DNA from 3 places in the Acidovorax sp. GW460-11-11-14-LB4 genome. Region 3 is predicted to be linked to each of the others. Evidence: predicted binding sites of a transcription regulator. Region 3 holds the regulator's gene; each other region holds the start of a gene.
What was found. The regulator FNR, encoded in region 3, switches genes on or off when oxygen is low (the NO sensors DNR and NnrR bind a similar motif). The targets are predictions, from matches to a motif close to TTGATNNNNATCAA.
Positions count from the first base shown of each region.

Region 1: a site for FNR is predicted at 4,952-4,965, ahead of clpB (ATP-dependent chaperone ClpB). Genes of this name have one in related genera too.
Region 2: a site for FNR is predicted at 3,962-3,975, ahead of AC07X4_RS20115 (DUF2189 domain-containing protein). Genes of this name have one in related genera too.

Region 1 is NZ_JBWKYJ010000006.1:104,906-111,323, forward strand. It holds gene AC07X4_RS04845 (pilus assembly protein) at 1-3,741, shown strand, start outside; gene AC07X4_RS04850 (type IV pilin protein) at 3,738-4,253, shown strand; gene AC07X4_RS04855 (GspH/FimT family pseudopilin) at 4,241-4,819, shown strand; gene clpB (ATP-dependent chaperone ClpB) at 5,040-6,418, shown strand, end outside.
Region 2 is NZ_JBWKYJ010000073.1:8,154-14,571, forward strand. It holds gene AC07X4_RS20095 (sensor histidine kinase) at 1-249, shown strand, start outside; gene AC07X4_RS20100 (tripartite tricarboxylate transporter substrate-binding protein) at 285-1,334, shown strand; gene AC07X4_RS20105 (type IV pilus assembly protein FimV) at 1,381-2,670, opposite strand; gene AC07X4_RS20110 (DUF2788 domain-containing protein) at 2,814-3,026, opposite strand; gene AC07X4_RS20115 (DUF2189 domain-containing protein) at 3,023-3,886, opposite strand; gene AC07X4_RS20120 (HAD-IA family hydrolase) at 3,999-4,706, opposite strand; gene AC07X4_RS20125 (LacI family DNA-binding transcriptional regulator) at 4,807-5,883, opposite strand; gene AC07X4_RS20130 (2-hydroxyacid dehydrogenase) at 5,880-6,418, opposite strand, start outside.
Region 3 is NZ_JBWKYJ010000018.1:41,212-47,629, reverse strand. It holds gene ccoG (cytochrome c oxidase accessory protein CcoG) at 1-1,025, shown strand, start outside; gene AC07X4_RS09440 (FixH family protein) at 1,090-1,368, shown strand; gene AC07X4_RS09435 (hypothetical protein) at 1,426-1,719, shown strand; gene fnr (fumarate/nitrate reduction transcriptional regulator Fnr) at 1,830-2,552, opposite strand; gene hemN (oxygen-independent coproporphyrinogen III oxidase) at 2,742-4,124, shown strand; gene AC07X4_RS09420 (sulfite exporter TauE/SafE family protein) at 4,130-4,855, shown strand; gene AC07X4_RS09415 (cyclic di-GMP phosphodiesterase) at 5,077-6,381, shown strand; gene AC07X4_RS09410 (putative bifunctional diguanylate cyclase/phosphodiesterase) at 6,378-6,418, shown strand, end outside.

The DNA.
Region 1 (6,418 bases), on a different contig from region 3:
ATGATCACTGCCGCTAACGGCAGTGACATCTACGTTGCCAACACTCTGAATCGTATTTATTTTGGAACTTCCCAAACGGGAGGTTGTGGCAACACTTCAGCATATACATTGGGTGCAAGTACCAGTTCCACGGCCATTGGTCCGATTACAAACAGCACGTCCAATCGGCCCAGCAGCTCCACACTATGTGCTGCTGAAAATGCAACATGCAGTTTCACAGGCGTGAAAGAGGTCTGGTATGGTGCAAAATCTGGTGGAACCAATAAGTGGAAAGTAGCGCCCGCATACAATGGTGTTTCATGCACCAATGCGGTTTTTGGAGATCCTTGGTCGGGTCAATCCAAGAGTTGCTATATTGCTGACTACTCCGGGTCTTGGACACCGCCAACATCCACAGCAGCGCTAAATTCTGATGGATTTTTCTATGCTCGGGTACAAGTATGTAATGCTGTATCTGGCACTTTGCAGGATTCTCGTAACTATAATTTTTGCAAGCAATACCCAAGCGGTAACTACAAACCTACCGGTGTAATTCAAAAATACAGTGATCAAATGCGGCTCGCAGCATTTGGTTATTTGCTGGATCAAACAGCCAGTTATAACTCTGGTGGGCGCTATGGTGGAGTTCTTCGCGCACCCATGAAATATGTCGGGGCGAAGACTTATAGTATTACTGGGCAGGATAATACTCCGTCGGGTGGAAATCCAAAAGCTGAGTGGAATGCGAATACAGGGGTTTTTTACGATAATCCGGACTCTAATTCTTCGCCCGCCATCAGCGGGGTTATCAATTATTTGAATAAATTCGGTCGCACTGGGCCTACACCCGGGGTATACAAGAAATATGACCCCGTTGGTGAGTTGCACTACGAGACACTTCGTTATTTGCAAGGCCTGCAGCCGAGCGCCGACTCTATCAGCGGCACCATTACAGCAACGATGGCAGATGGCTTCCCCTACTTTACATCTTGGACTGACCCATACGGAGATGGTCGTAGCAATGCTAGCGACTACTCTTGCGTAAAGAGTAATATTGTGGTTGTGGGTGATATAAACACCCACGATGGCAATCGTCTTCCTACTGCCAGTGCTGCCAATAATATTCCTGACATAAATTATTGGCGGGGTATTGTTCAGAAGTTCGAAAAAAATACCACTGGTACCTATTTGGATGGGCAGGGGAATACGCAGTCTATCTCAAATCCAAATACGGCAAATAACAGTGTGCCTACTGGGACTGATCGTAGTCAAATTATGGGCTCGGCGTATTGGGCAAGGACGCATGACATCCGAGGTACAGGGTGGACAGCTGATTCAGCTAAACAGCGTCCTGGGCTACGTGTCAAAACTTTCGTGTTTGACGTGAATGAATATGGTGCTCAGAACGACGACAATACTCGCCGCACAGCCAATCAATTCTTTATGGCTGCTAAATATGGTGGATTTGAAACAGATCCTACCAATCCCGGTCAAAAACCATACAATGTCAAAGGTAATCCATTCAAAGATCAAAACAATGTAAATAATAATAATGTCTGGCAGAAAGCCAACGAGGCGGGTGAGGCTAATACTTATTATGTTTATAACACGTCGAAAACTTCTCCGGCTCGGGAGGTGCTCACCGCTTTCGATGAGATCTTCAGTAGAGCTTCTACAAGTGCCCGAAGCGTTGCGGGCGGGGGGTTGAGTACTGGAAGCAAGGTTACTAGTAACTCTGTTTCTTACTCTGCGAAATTCGATACCAGTAACTGGAGCGGCGATGTGGTTGCCGAGCCTGTTACGCAGGACGCCAGCAATAATCTTGTTGTCGGCACTCAGCTTTGGAGTGCCGCTCAGCGGTTGGATAATATGATTTCGCCGGCCACCAATCGCAAGATCTTCGTGGGCCGTGTGGGGGCTACATCCACCACCACTGCCACCGCATTTACTTGGACAGCTATTGACACGGCGCTGCAAGATCAGTTGAATAAGTCAAGCCCTGCTGCTGCTTCAGATGGTCTTGGGGCTGACAGGCTTGCCTATCTCCGTGGTGACAGAACCAAAGAAGGGGCTCCCTTCAGAGTCCGTAGCTCTTTGTTAGGGGATATCGTAAATTCCAATATTTCATATTCTGGTGCGCCGTCAAAGGCGTTCACCGGAACCGGGTACACCGCATTCCGGGCCGCCTACGATTCGCGTACGCCAGCCGTTTTTGCAGGGGCAAACGACGGGATGCTGCATGCATTTAACGCCACGACAGGCGATGAGTTGTTCTCTTACATTCCCAGTTGGCTTGGACGTAATTTATCAGCCTTAACTGATCCTTCTTTTGCTAATAATCACCAAAACTATGTTGATGCCCCATCGGTAGTTTCAGAAGCTCAAGTCGCGAATACAGGGGCAAGTACTGATTGGAAGACGGTTCTCGTATCTGGTACTGGAGGAGGGGGCTCCGGAGTTTTCGCATTGGACGTATCCAATCCTTCCAATTTTAGTGCATCCAGTGTAATGTGGGAGTTCACTCGCGCCGACGATGAAGATATGGGTCAGGTTGTAGGCGAGCCAAAGATACTAAAAATAAAGACCAGTGGCACTAGCTCAACAGTTACATATCGCTGGTTTGCTGTAGTTGGTAGCGGGGTGAATAACTATGTTCCTGATGCGGATGGTAGATTTAGCGCTACTGGTAAGCCTGCACTCTTTCTGCTTGCGCTAGATAAGCCTTCTGGCGCAGCGTGGTCATTGGGTAATAACTACTACAAGGTTTCCGTCCCCACGGATTCCAGTTTGATTTCAAGCAATGCCACTGGATTAGCCAACTTTAGCGCTCTATATGGTACCCAAGGCGAGATGACCGATATCTACATGGGTGACCTTCATGGCGCTCTTTGGAGACTCAAATTTGCAGGCAAGGCGCCTTCAGATTGGAATATGGATAAATTGTCGTTCTTTGATAAGGGGAGCGCCGGCAGCCCTGTTCCTTATCCGTTATACATCGCCCGTACCGGAGACGCGAGTCCTAAGGTGCAGCCTATTTTTGCAGCTCCAACTCCTTTTGCCGGTCCAATTGTCGGTGGGCTGGAGTCTTTTTATGTGGTTTTCGGAACTGGTAAATATTTGGAGTCAGGTGATAATATTTCCACAACAACCCAGTCTTTATATGCTGTCTATGACAATGGCACTACTACTGCCGATGATTCACCGGCAGGGGCGAGTGTTATTACCGGCCGAGGGCGCCTGCAAGCAGGTACAGTAAACACTACCACCAAGGCCATTGCGGTAAGCGCCTTCAAGTGGGGGCGCCCGGCGACCAATGCCGATACAACTAGCCGAGCTGGTTGGTATTTTGATTTGCCAGTGTCTGGAGAAAGAATCGATCAAGCTGCACTTGATCTAGGAACATTGTCGGCTGCTGTCAACTCTAAGATCCCCGGCTCTACTACTTCGGGGGCGGGTTCTTGCTCTAACACTCTGGGTAGTGGCAACCAATATTTCTTGAGTATTAACAGTGGGTCGGGGTCCTATGTTCCCTCTAGCCTCGGTTTACTTGGCCCCCCAGTGCTTCTATCGAGCGATTCAGAGACGGTGGTTACTCCTTCCGATAGCACCGGGCGGCGCGTTCGCACGACAACATTGCGTCGCTTTACTCAAGCGCAGAGCGGCATTGATACGAGCGCGCCTCCAGTTACGACAAAAGAAACTATTGGACGCTTAAATTGGCGGCAAATTTTTAATTATCAAGATATGAAGAATGCGCCATGAATAGAGTAAAAAAATATTCCGCAGGGTTCACGTTAATTGAACTCATGATTGTTGTAGCAATCATTGGCATACTAGCTGCTGTTGCTTATCCTGCTTACACTGACTCTGTCCTCAAGGGCCGTAGAGCACAGGGCAGGACTGCCGTGGCGCAGTTAATTCAGCAACAAGAGCGCTACGCCACTCAGCAGAATTGCTACCTCGGGTTCACCACGAATTCTTCGACGGGCGCCGCGACTGCCACCTCCCCCGGCTCAGCTTGTGGGGGAGTTACCGCAACGTCTGTGCCGTTTAAGACCTTTTCGGGTGATACGTTGGCAAATTCTCATTACATATTAAGTTCAGATACTTGTCCTGCCGGTTCTAGTACCCTTTCCATTGGCGATTGCGTTAGAGTGATAGCGACACCAGTGAAGGCCGATCCCCAGGTGGGGGCGTTGCAGATGACGACTACCGGTACGAAATCGTGCACGGGTACGGCTGCAGCAACGGACCCGAAACTATGTTGGCCATGATTATGAAAAATCGTAATGCTGGTTTTACCCTTATTGAACTTATTGTCACAATAGCTATCGCAGCAGTTTTGGCAGCGCTTGCTGTGCCTAGTTTTGTTCAATATCAGCGTAATTCAGAGCTTACCTCGCTAACCAATTCGTTATTGGCCGCGGTGAATGCCGCGAAAGGTGAGGCCATGAAGACAGGTAGGAATGCGTTTGTTGTTCCCAAGGGAACTGGCTGGAATAGTGGTTGGATCGTTTACGTGGATACGAATCGTGATAATGCTTACACTGAGGGGACTGACATAGCCGTTCAAACTCAAGACGCGCTCAAGAGTTATTTCAGCATCACCGGTAACAATATTGCCGCAGGTTCGACCCCTTATATTAAATTTGATAACTCGGGCTATTCCGTGGACAACAGCGCTGCCCCTGTGGCACTTAGTTTGACCATCGCTAGGACGGACGCACCTAGTACCAGTGCGCTGGAGGAAACCCGGCGTGTGGTAGTGGCCCGTACGGGCCGGGTGAGGGCGTGCAAACCGAGTGCCGATACAAGCTGCACCAGTTCAGCGACGCAATAAACAATCCGAGGAGCACCGCACGTATTTAGGCTATCGCGTTCCCTGAAATTTTGGGCGATACGTTCAATGTTGAGTGTTTTTAAATTGTTTGAGCGGTCCGCCTTGAGCTGCAGCTTCAACCGCAACTTGCAGCTGATGCAGGTCAATATCCAAACGAAAAACTGTCTTGAAATCAGGCACCCCCTGCCTCAAGTTCAGTGCAATTCGGAGGACATAGACCATGCGTCTCGACAAATTCACCACCAAATTCCAGGAAGCCCTGAGCGATGCACAGAGCATTGCACTAGGCAATGACCACGCTTACATCGAGCCGGTACATGTGCTGCAGGCCATGCTGCAACAGGACGATGGCCCGAAGGCGCTGCTGCAGCGTGCGGGCGCCAACGTACCCGGCCTGTTGGCGGGGGCCGAGGTGGCGGTTAAGCGCCTGCCCCAGGTGCAAGGCAACGACCAGGTACAAGGTGGCCCCGAGCTGGGGCGTGTGCTCCAGGCCACCGAGAAAGAGGCCATCAAGCGCGGTGACCAGTTCATCGCCAGCGAGCTGTTTTTGCTAGCCGTGATCGACAGCAAGGGCGAAGCCGCCAAGATCGCCAAGGACAACGGCCTCACGCGCAAGAGCCTGGAGGCCGCCATCGAGGCCGTGCGCGGCGGTCAGAAGATGGACAGCGCAGAGGCCGAAGGCCAGCGTGGTGCTCTGGCCAAGTACTGCCTGGATCTCACCGAGCGCGCTCGCCTTGGCAAGCTGGACCCCGTGATTGGCCGCGACGACGAAATCCGCCGTGCCATCCAGGTGCTGCAGCGCCGCACCAAAAACAACCCTGTGCTGATCGGCGAGCCCGGCGTGGGCAAGACCGCCATCGTAGAAGGCCTGGCCCAGCGCATTGTGGCGGGCGAAGTACCCGAGAGCCTCAAGGGCAAGCGCGTGCTCAGCCTCGACATGGCCGCGCTGCTTGCGGGTGCCAAGTTCCGGGGCGAGTTTGAAGAGCGCCTGAAAAGCGTGCTCAACGAACTGGCCAAGGACGAAGGCCAGACCATCGTCTTTATCGACGAGCTGCACACCATGGTAGGCGCGGGCAAGGGCGAGGGCGCGATGGACGCGGGCAACATGCTCAAGCCCGCGCTGGCGCGTGGTGAGCTGCACTGCGTGGGGGCCACCACACTCGACGAATACCGCAAGTACATCGAAAAGGATGCAGCACTGGAGCGGCGCTTCCAGAAGATCCTGGTCGGCGAGCCCACCGTGGAGGCGACCATTGCTATCCTCCGCGGCTTACAGGAGAAGTATGAGGTCCATCACGGCGTGGACATTACCGACCCAGCGATCGTCGCTGCGGCCGAGCTGAGCAATCGCTACATCACGGACCGCTTCCTGCCTGACAAGGCGATCGACTTGATCGATGAGGCCGCGTCCAAGATCAAGATCGAGATGGACTCCAAGCCTGAGGTGATGGATAAGCTCGACCGCCGCCTGATTCAGCTGCAGATCGAGCGCGAAGCGGTGCGCCGCGAGAAGGACGAGTCCTCACAAAAACGCTTTGCGCTCATCGAGGAAGAGATCACCAAGCTGCAAAAGGAAATCGCCGACTACGACGAGATCTG
Region 2 (6,418 bases), on a different contig from region 3:
GTGTCGGCCGCGGGTGACAGCCTGGGCTGGAGCATCTGCGTGGAGGACAACGGCCCCGGTCTGCCCGCCGAGGAGCGCGACGCACTGGGCCAGCGCTACCGGCGCGGCTCGCAGGCCACGGCGGGCGGCTCCGGCCTGGGGCTGGCCATTGCGCGGTCGATTGCCGAACGGCACCGGGGCAGCCTGCGGCTGCAGGCGCGCGCTGAAGGGACTGGGCTCCTGGCAATACTCTGGTGGCCCCGCGCCTGACACAGTCTGCTGAACAAGTGAACGCTCCACACCCCATGCCGCAGCCCTTGCCCACCACAGACCGTCCGCTGACAGCGCCTTGCAGCCGCCGCCAGCTGCTGCAGACGCTCGCGGCCGCCGCCAGCGCTGGCGCGGGCCTGGCTCCCTTCCCGGCGGCAGCCGACGCATCCCGTGAGCCGGCGGAATGCATTGCACCTTCACGCCCCGGCGGCGGATTTGACCTGACCTGTGGTCTGGCCTCACAGGCACTGCAGGCCGTGCGCCCTGGCCGCACGCCGCTGCGCACCCGCTACCTGCCCGGTGGCATTGGCGCGGTGGCATTTGACCAGGTGGCCACCGGCCGCCTGGGAGGGCCCGGCACGCTGGTGGCGTTCTCCAGCGGCTCGCTGCTCAACATGGCGCAGGGCCGCTTCGGCCCACACCCGGTGAGCGCCGTGCGCTGGATAGCGACACTGGGCAACGACTACGGCGTGGTGGCTGTGCACCGCGATGCCCCCTACCAGCGCTTGCAGGACGTGGTCACCGCCTTGCAAAAAGATTCGGGCCGCGTGGTGTTTGGCGCCGGCGGCACGCTGGGCAGCCAGGACTGGGTCAAGGCCGCGCTGCTGGTGCGCGCAGCGGGGCAAGACCACAAGCGCATGCGTTTTGTATCGTTTGAAGGCGGCGGCGAAGCGCTCAAGGCGCTGGGTGGCCGGCACATCGACATCTTCACCGGCGACGCGGCCGAGGCCACTCGGGCCGCTGCAGAAGGCCTGCCGGTGCGCATCCTGGCGGTGCTGGCCCCCACGCGGCTGCCCGGCACACTGGCCGCCCTGCCCACGGCACGCGAGCAGGGCATTGACCTGCAATGGACCACTGTGCGCGGCCTCTACATGGCCGCTAGCGTGCCCGATGCCGACGCCCACGCCTGGACGACCGCCCTGCAGGAAGCCCAGGCAGCGCCTGGCTACGCGGCCCTGTGCGCCCGCCATGGGCTGTACCCCTTCGCGCTGAGCGGCGCGGCGCTGGATGACTATGTGCAGCGCAGCCTGGCCGACTATCGCCGCCTGGCGCAGGATCTGGGGCTGCGGTCCTGGCCGCGTTGATCTGCGCTGCGCACCACCTCCTGAGCGATTGGTCCGCTGACCGTCCCTACGCGGGCAAGGCACCCACTCCTTGTAGTCCGGGCAACCCGGCAGACCGGTCATCGGCAGGTAGCACTGCTGTGCGGCGCTCGGCCTCGGCGTCTCCCGCTGCGGGCAAGGAAGACTGCGCCACATAGGCCGTCAGGGTGTTGCGCCACTCTTCGTTCGATGCGTCCATGGCGTGTCGCATGCGCGCCAGCAGCCAGCCTGCTGCCCCGACCGTCAAGGCCAGCATAGCCAGAAGCCCATACACCAAGGACGCCGGGAAATGCCCTGCTTTCAGCTGTTCCACACGGGCCAGCAATGCGAGCGTGGCCTGATGGTCTTGCTCGGCCTGCGCGCGCATGCGATCCACTTCCACCTGCAAGGCCTGCATGCGCGCGCCGGGGGATCCCGCGCCGTCCGGCGCGTTGACCTCCGCAGCCGAAGCCGCCACCGGCATCAGTGTTGCGCCGTCGGACGGAGCCCCTTCGCCCGAGGCGGGCGGCGTGACCAGCGCCGTCAACGGCTCCATCACCAGCCGGGGCTTGGACGGTCCAGGCGCAACAGGTGCCGCTGCTGGAGCCAACGAGGCGGTGGACGATGCCGACGCCTGTGCGGGGGGCGCTGCTGCGGCCTCGGGCGCCATGCTGGGCACGGTGCTGGGTGGCTCGTGAGGCGCCGTCTGCGCAGTGCTGGTCACGGAAGCCACTGCCGCTGTGTCAGCGGACCGGCTGCGCGCAACGGGAGCCCCGGCTGACTTTGCGGCCAGTTTCGTGCCCTTGCGGGCTACCCGGCTGGCGGCCAACGCCTTGCGCGGCCGCGAGGGGCCCATTGCGGTTGCAGAAGACGCTTCTCCGGCAACCACCCCAGCCGCCCGTGATGGGGAGGCATCTGCCAACGGCACCTCCCAGGGAATCGCCACTGGCCTCAGCCCGGCAGCAACGGTGGCGGGCAGATCGGCCAGAAAGGTGTATTCGCGCGTCACCCGGCCCGTGCAATGGACAGAAACCTGGGCCGTCAGCACCGGCTCGTCGGCCAGATGGGAGGACTGCACCCGCAGCACCGGATTGCGCTCCGGTTCGCCCGGCCGCACGCTCACCTGGACACGGCCTGCCGGCACGGCCACATCGCCAGACACCAGCCGCGCTTGCGGGCACAAGGCGTCCACCGACATGCCGGGGTCCAGCTGGACTTCAAAGCCCAGGTCGATGGGCTGTCCCAGCCACACCTTGCCTTGCGGCGCGCCCAGGGACAGGGCTTCCGCCGCCTCGGCCAGCAGCCCCAGGACGACGACGATCAGGGAGTTACGAAGCATCACAACCACCTCCAGCCATTGCAATTAGTTTCTACATGAAACAAAACACAACGGAAAGAAATGAATGCGCAGGCCTCAGTGCCAGACCCCGGACAGATCGCGGTTGGGTGCGCCTGGCGTTGAGCAACGGGCCGTGTGGCCCGCTACCGCTCCAGCCACCACTGAATCACCACCTTGGCCAGGAATCCCAGAAAACCCACGCCCAGGCCCAGGAAGAGCACAAAAGTGCCAAAGCGTCCGGCCTTCGATTCCCACGCGAGCTGCCCGATGATGAACAGCATGTAGGCGATGAACGCCCCCACCCCGTAGGTGAGGAAGAAGCCCGAGATCTGCGCCTCGGTAAATCCAAAAATCACGATGTCCCTCCAGGCCGGCGCACAGGGGCAGCTGACACTGCGGGGGCCACCAGGTCACGCTCGGGCAGGCTGGATGCATCCACCAGGTCGCGGTATGCGTGCCAGCTGGCATGCCCCAGCATGGGCATCACAGCGATCAGGCCCAGCAGCAGGGAACCCAGGCCCAGCAAGGTAAAGCCCAGGATGATCGCTGCCCAGAACGCCATCGGCAGCGGGTTGGTGATGACCGCCTGCCAGCCGGTGAGCACCGCCTGCAGCAGCGTGGCGCGGCGGTCCAGCAGCAGAGGCATGGCCACCACGCTGGACGCAAAAATGGGCGCGGCCATCAGGCTGCCCAGCGCCAGCCAGATTTCAAACAACCAGCCGTCACGCGCCATGACCACGTGGCGCAAAAAGTCGAGCGGTGTCTCGATGGGCACGGGCGCCAGCAGCGTAATGAGCGCCGCCGAGGTCATGACCCAGCCCGAGGCGGCCAGCGCCAGCAGGGCCCCGAACTGCAGCATGCACCAGTAGTCGCTGCCCCATTTGTTCACATGGCTGTTCTGCCAGTTGAGCCAGGTCTTGAGCACCACGCCCAGGTTTGCGGCTTCGCCACGCTCCAGCGCGCGGCTCAGCGCATACAGACTGGTGGCCAGCACCGGCGCCACCACCAGGAAACCCGACAGAGCCCCCGCCAGCAGCCAGAAGCGGTGGTGCGCCACGGCAAAGATGGCGGCACCAAACAGTGTGAGTGCCAGGCCATGCGCAAAACTGATCCAGCCCGCCCGCGCCATGTCGCGCCAGGCCAGCACCAGCCAGGTCATGGGCTGCATCATGCCGATGGTGCGGATGGCGGGCAACGGAGGGGGAGTACGGGGCATGGTGGGAGGGGTCGCTGAGCGACGATGGAGTGTGACCTGATCAGGCAGCGGCATCAACCGCCGCGCGCCCAAACCTTGACCTGAGGCAAGAAACCGAACCCAGCGAAACCGGTCAGGCCAACAGCCGGCACAGCGCGGTAAGGCTGTCCACCGTGGCATGGGGCGGTGTGTCGTCGTGCGGCCAGGGGTGGTTGGCACTGTTGATCCACACCGCCTGCATGCCGGCATTCAGTGCGCCCTGCGCATCCAGTGTGGCGTCGTCGCCCACGTGCAGCACCTCGTGGGGCAGCACATCAACGGCCGTGGCGGCCGCATGGAAGATGCGCACATCGGGTTTGGCGATGCCAAAGTCCGACGCGCTGATGCTGTGGCGAAAGTAGTGGCCGATGCCGATGCGGTGAATATCGGCATTGCCGTTGGACACCGCCACCACCGGGTAGCGCGCTGACAAGAAAGCCAGCGTATCGTGCGCATCGGCAAACAGCTCCACCCGCTGGCGCTCGGCAAAGAACAAATCAAACGCCGGTTCGGCCAGCGCGGGCTCGTCACCGGCCTGCGTCAGCGCCAGCCGGATGGACTCGCGCCGCAACGCGCTCAGGTCGCCCTTCAGGTCAGGGCGCAGGGTCACCATCTGGTTGCGGATGGCGCGCAGGGCCTCGGTGTCCGAGAAGAGTGCCGCTGTGGCGGGCGCGTGGTGGGTCAGCCAGTCCAGCAGCACACTTTCGGCCCGCGTGATGGTGGGCCAGATGGGCCAGAGCGTGTCGTCCAGATCGATGGAGATGGCGCGGATGCGGGAGGTGTCCAGAGAGGGATTTGGCACAGGGCGCACCTGAAGGATGAAGGCGAAAAAAGAGGCCCCGGCGATGCACCAGGGCGAGGGCCGCAAAGCATACCGCAGGCCTTTGCGGAATGCAGTGCGTTCAACCCGGGTCTGGCGCGCCCCCAGGCCCCAACGAAGATCCGCGCACCACCAGCAGCCCGGGCAGCAGGCTCTCGCGCGCAGGGCCTTCCAGGCCGTTGATGCGCTCCAGCAGGCACTGCGCTGCGCGTTGCCCGATGGCATCGGTGGGCTGGGCCACCGCGCTCAGGCCGGGCCGGATCAGCGACGCCCATTCGGGGTCGTCAAAGCCTACGAAACCCAGCTGTTGCCCAAACGTCCACCCCAGGCGCGAGACGGACGCTGCCACCCGCAGCGTGACCACCGAATTGCCCGCCACCACCGCGCAGCGCTCACCGGGCCGGGCCTGCCGCAGCAGATCGGTGAGTGCCTGGTCCAGTACGTCGTCGCCCTGTTCGGCCGCCAGCTCCAGCACTGTGCCGCGCACCGCCGAGCCCTTGGAGGACACCAGCGCACGAAAGGCCTCCGTGCGCTCGATGCGGGAACTCACACCCAGCAAGGGCTGGGTGATGTAGAGCAGGCGCTGCCAGCCTTGCTGCTGCAGATGGGCGCAGGCTTCGCGCATGGCGCCCTGGTTGTCCAGCGAGACGAAGTCTGCAGCCAGCCCGGCATGGCGCCGGTCCACCAGCACGGCGGGCTTGCCGTGCAAGGTGTTCACATCCGCCTGCCCCTCGCCCTGCCCCAGCGTATTGAGGATGAAGCCATCCACCTGGTAGCTGGCCAGCGCGTCGATGGCCGCGCGCTCGCGCTCGCGGTCGTTGCCCAGGTTGAACAGCATGACCAGGTAGCCCGCGTCCTGGCAGGCTTTCTCGGCCCCGCGCAGCACAGCCACCGAATAGGGGTTGGTGATGTCGGCCACCACCAGGCCAATGAGCCGCGAGCGGCCATGGCTCAGCGCCTGGGCCATGGGGCTGGGCACATAAGCCAGCTTGGCGATGGCCGCCTCGACCCGCGCGGCAATGTCGGGGCTGAGCAGGCGTTCGCGGTGGTTGAAGTAACGCGACACCGTGGCCTTGGACACACCGGCCTCGGCCGCCACATCGGCGATGGTGGGACGGACGCGCGGCGCGGTGGAGGGCGCGGGTGTCGGCGGGCTCATGCGGGCACGGCGTTGTACACAGCAGCGGGCCGTTCGCCCGCCAGGGCCTGCAGCAGGTTGGTGGTGGCCAACGCGGCCATGGCATGGCGCGTGTCGTGCGTGGCCGATCCAATGTGCGGCAGCGGGGTCACGCGCGGGTGGGTGCGCAGGGGCGACGCCAGCGGCAGCGGCTCGGTGGCAAACACATCCAGCCCCGCTGCGCGCAGCGGGCCATGGTCCAGCGCGTGCAGCAGGTCTTGCTCCACCACGGTGGCACCCCGGCCGCCGTTGATGAAGATGGCGCCGGGCTTCATGGCTGCAAACAGTTCGGCGTTGACCATGCCCCGTGTGCTGTCCGACAAGGGCAGCATGGCCACCACAAAGTCCGACTGCGCCAGCAGCGCAGGCAGCGGCGTGTGGATGGCCTTGCCCTGTAACTCAGGGGCCTGGGTCGCCAGGTCCACCGGGCGGCGGGCGTGGTACATCACCGGCATGCCGAACCCCAGTGCGGCGCGGCGCGCCACGGCCTGGCCAATGCGGCCAAATCCGAGCAGGC
Region 3 (6,418 bases):
AGATCGAAGGCGATCGCAGTGCCCGCCTCCGTCTGGACAACGGTCCCTGGACGTTCGAGAAGATCCGCAAAAAGTTTCTCAAGCAGGTGGTGTGGATCGCCGTGGCCCTGTGGACTGGGTTCACTTTCGTAGGGTACTTCGTGCCCATCCGCGAACTGGGCAGCGAGCTGCTGGCGTTTGAAGGCGGCTGGCAGATTTTCTGGGTGCTGTTCTACGGTTTTGCCACCTACGGCAACGCAGGCTTCATGCGCGAGCAGGTCTGTAAGTACATGTGCCCCTATGCGCGCTTTCAGAGCGCAATGTTTGATAAAGACACGCTCATCGTCACCTACGACCCTGAGCGTGGCGAGCAGCGCGGCCCGCGCAAGAAGAACATTGACTACAAGGCCCAGGGGCTTGGCGACTGCATTGACTGCTCGCTGTGTGTGCAGGTCTGTCCGGTGGGCATCGATATCCGGAAGGGCTTGCAATATGAGTGCATTGGTTGCGGGTTGTGTGTGGACGCCTGCAATACGGTGATGGACAAGATGCAGTACCCGCGTGGCCTGATCCGCTATTCCACCCAGAACGGCGTGGCCAAGCGCTGGACGCAGTCCCAGATGCTGCGTCGCGTGTTGCGTCCGCGTGTGCTGATCTACACCGCCGTACTGGTAGCACTGTGCGTTGCCATGCTGGCCAGCCTGGTGGTGCGCACGCCGCTGAAGGTGGATGTCGTGCGTGACCGGGCCGCGCTCTCGCGCATTGTGGCGGGGGGCAAACTGGAGAATATTTACCGGCTGCAGATCATGAATGCCACGGAGGGCGAACAGCGCTACCGCATCAGCGCGCGTGGACTGGAGGGGCTGGAGGTGGCCTCCGAGGCCGAAGTGGATATTGGCGCAGCAGAGTCGCGCTGGGTGGCCGTGCGTTTGCAGATTCCGTACGGTTCTGCCACTTCGGGCTCGCATGCGGTTCAGTTTGACGTGCAGGCCGTAGGGGCAGCTGCCCATGTGACGGAAAAATCCGTGTTTCTTGTGCCGCGTTGAGCGGCATCCCGGTGGGGCCTTTCAGGGCCGCACTTTGACCGATATTGTTGAGGAGTAGAGCACCATGTCTTCAAACCCTGCCATCGCGACACCGGCAATTCCCGTGCCCTGGTGGAAGTTCGGCCATGTGTGGCTGGTGATTGCCGGGCCTGCCATCGTGATCGTGGCTGGCTTTGTGACGCTGTGGCTGGCGATTTCTCGGCCTGACCCGGTGGTAGCCGAGGATTACTACCGCCAGGGCATTGAGATCAATAAGACCTTGGTGGCGCCGGAGAAAAGCCTGGCACCGGCCCTCAAGGCCCGCAACCATGCGGCCACCCCTGTGCAAGACCAACCACGCTGACAACCCTCCGGTCGCTGCCCCCAGCGACCCCAGGCAGCACCAGGAGACAGAACCGATATGTGGACGCAACGCCTGATGTGGATTGCATGGCCCGCCTTCTTGATGGCGGGCGTGCTGGAGATGCTGGTTTTTGCCATGGTGGACCCCCAGGACCTGCACTGGTTCGGCCAGCCCCTGGCGCTGTCACGGCAAGGGGTGTACACCCTCGCATTTTTTGTGTTTTGGGCCATCACCATGGCCACGAGCGCATTGACGACACTGCTGTCCATGTCTCCGTTCGAGGTCAACCGGTGCCCGGTGCCCGATGGGGAGCGCCCCGACGATTGCCGCAAGACATCGTCCTGCCCCTGAACCCTTTTCGCCTGCTTGTCTGGGCATGCAATGCATGCCGTTTCGCAAGAGATGGTTGTACTTGGTGCGGAACCGGCCCTCCGCGTGGAAGTGGCTCGGTGTCAGTGTCGTCAGTGGCAGGTCTGCTGGCTGTTCACGATGCGTCGCAGGGCATCGGTGTCGAGGATGCGCACATGGCGCTGTTTGACTTCCACGATCCCTTCTTCCACAAACTTGGAGAAGGTCCGGCTGACCGTTTCGAGTTTGAGGCCGAGGTAGCTGCCGATTTCTTCGCGCGTCATGCGCAACACCAGTTCCGACTGCGAGAAGCCCCGTGCATGCAGGCGCTGCACCAGGTTCAGCAAAAAGGCGGCCAGGCGTTCTTCGGCACGCATGCTGCCCAGCAGCAACATCACGCCGTGCTCGCGCACGATCTCGCGACTCATGATCTTGTGCACGTGGTGCTGCAGGGCTGTGACTTCGCGTGACAGCTCTTCAATGCGGTCGAAGGGCATGACACACACTTCGGCGTCTTCAAGTGCCACCGCATCACAGGTATGGTGGTCATTGACGATACCGTCAAGCCCGATGATCTCGCCCGCCATCTGAAAGCCCGTGACCTGGTCGCGACCGTCTTCTGTGGCCACGCAGGTCTTGAAGAACCCGGTGCGGATGGCATACAGGGACGTGAAGGACTCGCCATTGCGAAACAGCGTCCCTCCGCGTTTGACTTTGCGACGGACGGCAACCACCTCGTCAATGCGCTGGAGCTGCTCTTCGTTCAAGCCCACGGGCATGCACAGCTCGCGGAGGTTGCAGTTGGAGCAGGCGACTTTGATGGTGAGCGGGTTCATAGGCACATGGACTTGGGTTGTTGGTCGAGCATATCGTGCATGCCGTACACGAACCTGAATACAGGGCGCGGGCGAGCGGCTGACCTTCATCAAATTGTCGCCGTATCGCTTGTTGGTTCACTTGATGCAGGTCAAGGACATGTCCCGGAGCCTACGGCACAGTCAAGGTGTACGCAAGGAAATTTCCCCATGACTGCTGTTTCGCCAGATCTTCTGCGCCGCTTTGACGTGCCAGGGCCCCGTTATACGTCCTATCCAACGGCCGACCGATTTGTGGAGGCCTTCGGTCAGGAAGATTATGTGCTGGCGCTGCAACAGCGCCGTTCGGGCACGCTGGCCAAGGCCATGCCGCTGTCCCTGTACGTGCACATCCCGTTTTGCGAATCCCTGTGCTACTACTGCGCCTGCAACAAGATCATCACCAAACACCATGACCGCGCCGAGGTCTACTTGCGCTATCTGAGCCGCGAGATCGACCTGCACACCGCGCACTGTGGCGTAGGACAGGTGGTGAGCCAATTGCACCTGGGCGGTGGCACGCCCACCTTCCTCTCCGATGCGGGCTTGCGGGAGCTGATGGCCATGCTCAAGCGCAGCTTCACGCTGGCGCCCGGGGGCGAATACTCGATCGAAGTGGATCCGCGCACGGTCAACTCCGAGCGTCTGGCGCTCCTGGCTGAATTGGGCTTTAACCGCCTGAGTTTTGGCGTGCAGGACTTTGATGCCGAAGTGCAAAAGGCCGTGCACCGCATTCAGCCTGCAGAGCAGGTTTTTGCACTGGTGGAGTCCGCCCGCTCGCTGGGATTTGATTCGGTGAACGTGGACCTGATCTACGGCCTGCCGCGCCAGACGCCAGAGTCTTTTGACCGCACGCTGGCGCAGGTGGCGCAGCTGCGGCCTGACCGCATTGCGTTGTATGCCTATGCACACTTGCCGGAGCGTTTCAAGCCACAGCGTCGCATCATCTCCGCCGAATTGCCCACAGGCGCGAGCAAGCTGTCCATGCTCTCGCGCTCACTCGATGCGTTCATGGACGCTGGGTATGTCTATGTGGGCATGGACCACTTTGCTCTGCCTACCGACGCACTGGCTGTGGCCAAGCGCCAGGGACGCTTGCACCGCAACTTCCAGGGCTACAGCACGCAGCCAGACTGCGACCTGATTGGGCTGGGCGTATCGGCCATCGGCCGGGTAGGGGCGACTTACAGCCAGAACTCGAAGACGCTGGACGAGTACTACGACTTCCTGGACCAGGGGCGGCTACCTGTGGTCCGCGGGCTCGCCCTGACCCGCGACGACCTGGTGCGCCGCGCGGCCATCATGGCCCTGATGTGCCAGGGCGAGCTGCTGTTCGAGCCGATGGAGCAGGCGTGGTTGATCGATTTCCGCCAGTACTTCGCAGCAGAGTTGGCGCAGCTGGAGGGTATGCAGGAGCAGGGGTTGGTACGGGTGGGGCCGGAGGGCATTGAAGTGACCGCCACCGGGTGGTTCTTCGTGCGCGGTATCGCCATGGTTTTTGACCGTTATCTGCAGGCGGACCGCAACCGCGCCCGGTTTTCGCGCATCATCTGACACCTATGCTTGCCACTGTTGGCTGGACTGCTTTGCTCATGGGACTCGCTGGCGGGTCCCATTGCTTGGCCATGTGTTCCGCGCCGTGCGGAGCATTGGTGCGGCAGGGCGGCGCACCACAGGCGGACGGTGGTGCGGAGCAGGAGGTGCGCTGGGCGCCGCGTGGTGGTGCGCTGCAGCGCACCATGGCCTTTCACGCAGGGCGCCTGGTGGGGTATGCCAGCGCAGGTGCACTGGCGGCCTTGGCCATGGACAGTCTGGCATGGCTGACCCAGCAAACCAGCGCGCTGCGCCCCGCCTGGACACTCATGCATGTGGCGGTGATGGCCTGGGGGCTCATGATGATGGTGCAGTCGCGGCAGCCTGCCTGGGTGGAGCAGGCGGGCCGCTCCGTGTGGGCGCGTGTTCGTCCGCTGGTCGGGGCACCGGGCGGAGTGATGGCGGCCGGGGTCCTGTGGGCCCTGATGCCTTGTGGACTGCTCTATTCGGCCCTGTTGGTCGCGGCGCTCAGCGGGGGGGCGCTGGAGGGTGCCCTGACCATGGCTCTGTTTGCAGTGGGCAGCGGGGTGTGGCTGGTGGGCGGCCCCTGGGCTTGGAGCAGCCTTCGCAACCGCCTGAATCTCGCGCGGGCGCAGTGGGGCACGAGGGCCGCAGGCGCCATGCTGTGCGCGGTAGCTGCCTGGGCGCTGTGGATGGATCTCATTTACAAGCCGTCGCTCTGGTGCCGCTGAGCGCGCGGCGTTGATCCGTCCACATCACCCCAGTCGCCCCGCGGCAGGAAGGTGGGCGATGCCTTTGTCGCGGGGACCGGGGTGGTCCAGCCAGGCCCGCTTTCAGTCAAGTGTTGCCGGATCGCTGCGCGGCCTGTCGGTTCTTCGCCACGTCACTGGAACTGGTGATAATCTGCGTAACTATTGGTGGCATTGATGTCGCCATGTATCGTGCGCCTGACGTGAACTCATCCATCCTCATCGACATCAGCCAACTGCGTGTCGGCATGTACATCCAGCTCGACGTGGGCTGGATGCATCATCCGTTCCCGACCAGCAGTTTCCGGGTGGCGTCGTCGGAGCAGATCACCACCTTGCGGGAGCTGGGACTGACCGAGGTGCGTTACGTCCCCAAGAAGAGCGATCCTGAACTCCAGGAGCTGGTGCCGGCCGCCTGGAGCGTGCCTGAAATGACAGTGCCGCCGCCCAACGGCCTGGATGCGCCCGGGCCTGGCACGACCACTGTCGTGGACCCCGAGGCACAGCGTCGCCGTGAGCTGCTGGAAGCGCAAAACCGGGCCTTGGCCGCCTGCAACCAGCGTTTCTCGGAAGCCACGCGGCAGTACCAGTCCATGGAGCGCACGGTGTCAGAGCACCCGGACCAGGCCAGGGCCAAGGGGGAGGCGCTGGTCTCTGGATGCGTGACCGAACTGCTGGAAAACGGCGACTCCGTCATCCGGCTGCTGTCCGAGGGCGTGGGCGAGCGCAACGGATTGCATCCCATCAATGTGATGGTGATTTCGCTGCTGCTGGGTCGGTCCCTGGGCATGAAAAGCGAGGAGCTGCACGATCTGGGTGTGGCAGCATTGATCCACGACATTGGCAAGCTCAAGCTTCCGCCCAATCTGCGCCAGCCCACCCCGTCCATGATCCCCATGGAGCGCACGCGCTACGAGACCCACGTGGCGGAATCCGTTGCCTTGGCCAAACGCATGGGGTTTGCCGATGCGGTGCTGACTGCAGTGGCCCGGCACCACGAGATGTGTGACGGCAGCGGGTTTCCCCAGCGCTTGAAGGGGCCTGACCTGGGGCGCATGAGCCAGGTCCTGGCCCTGGTCAATCAATATGACCGGATGTGCAACCCGGCCATGGGTGTGACGGCGCTGACCCCGCATGAGGCGCTATCCGTCATCTTTGCCCAGCTCAAGGCGCGGTTTGATTCGGTGGTCCTGGGAGCTTTCATTCGCATGATGGGGGTGTACCCGCCCGGCTCCATCGTGCAGTTGGTCAACGACCGGTATGCCATCGTGGCATCGGTCAATTCGTCGCGGCCCCTGCGGCCCAAGGTCATCGTGCACGACCCGCGCGTACCGAAGGATGAAGCGCCGATACTGGATCTGGAAACCGTACCTGAACTGGGCATACGGCGCAGCCTCAAGCCCGCGCAGCTCCCGCGTGACGCGCTGGACTACCTGTCGCCTCGACAGCGGATCTGTTACTTTTTTGAGCGAGCGGTCAGTCCCGGCCCTGACGAGGCCTCGGCGTGAACGACTTGCAATCGCTCGGATGGCTGGATGGCCTGCA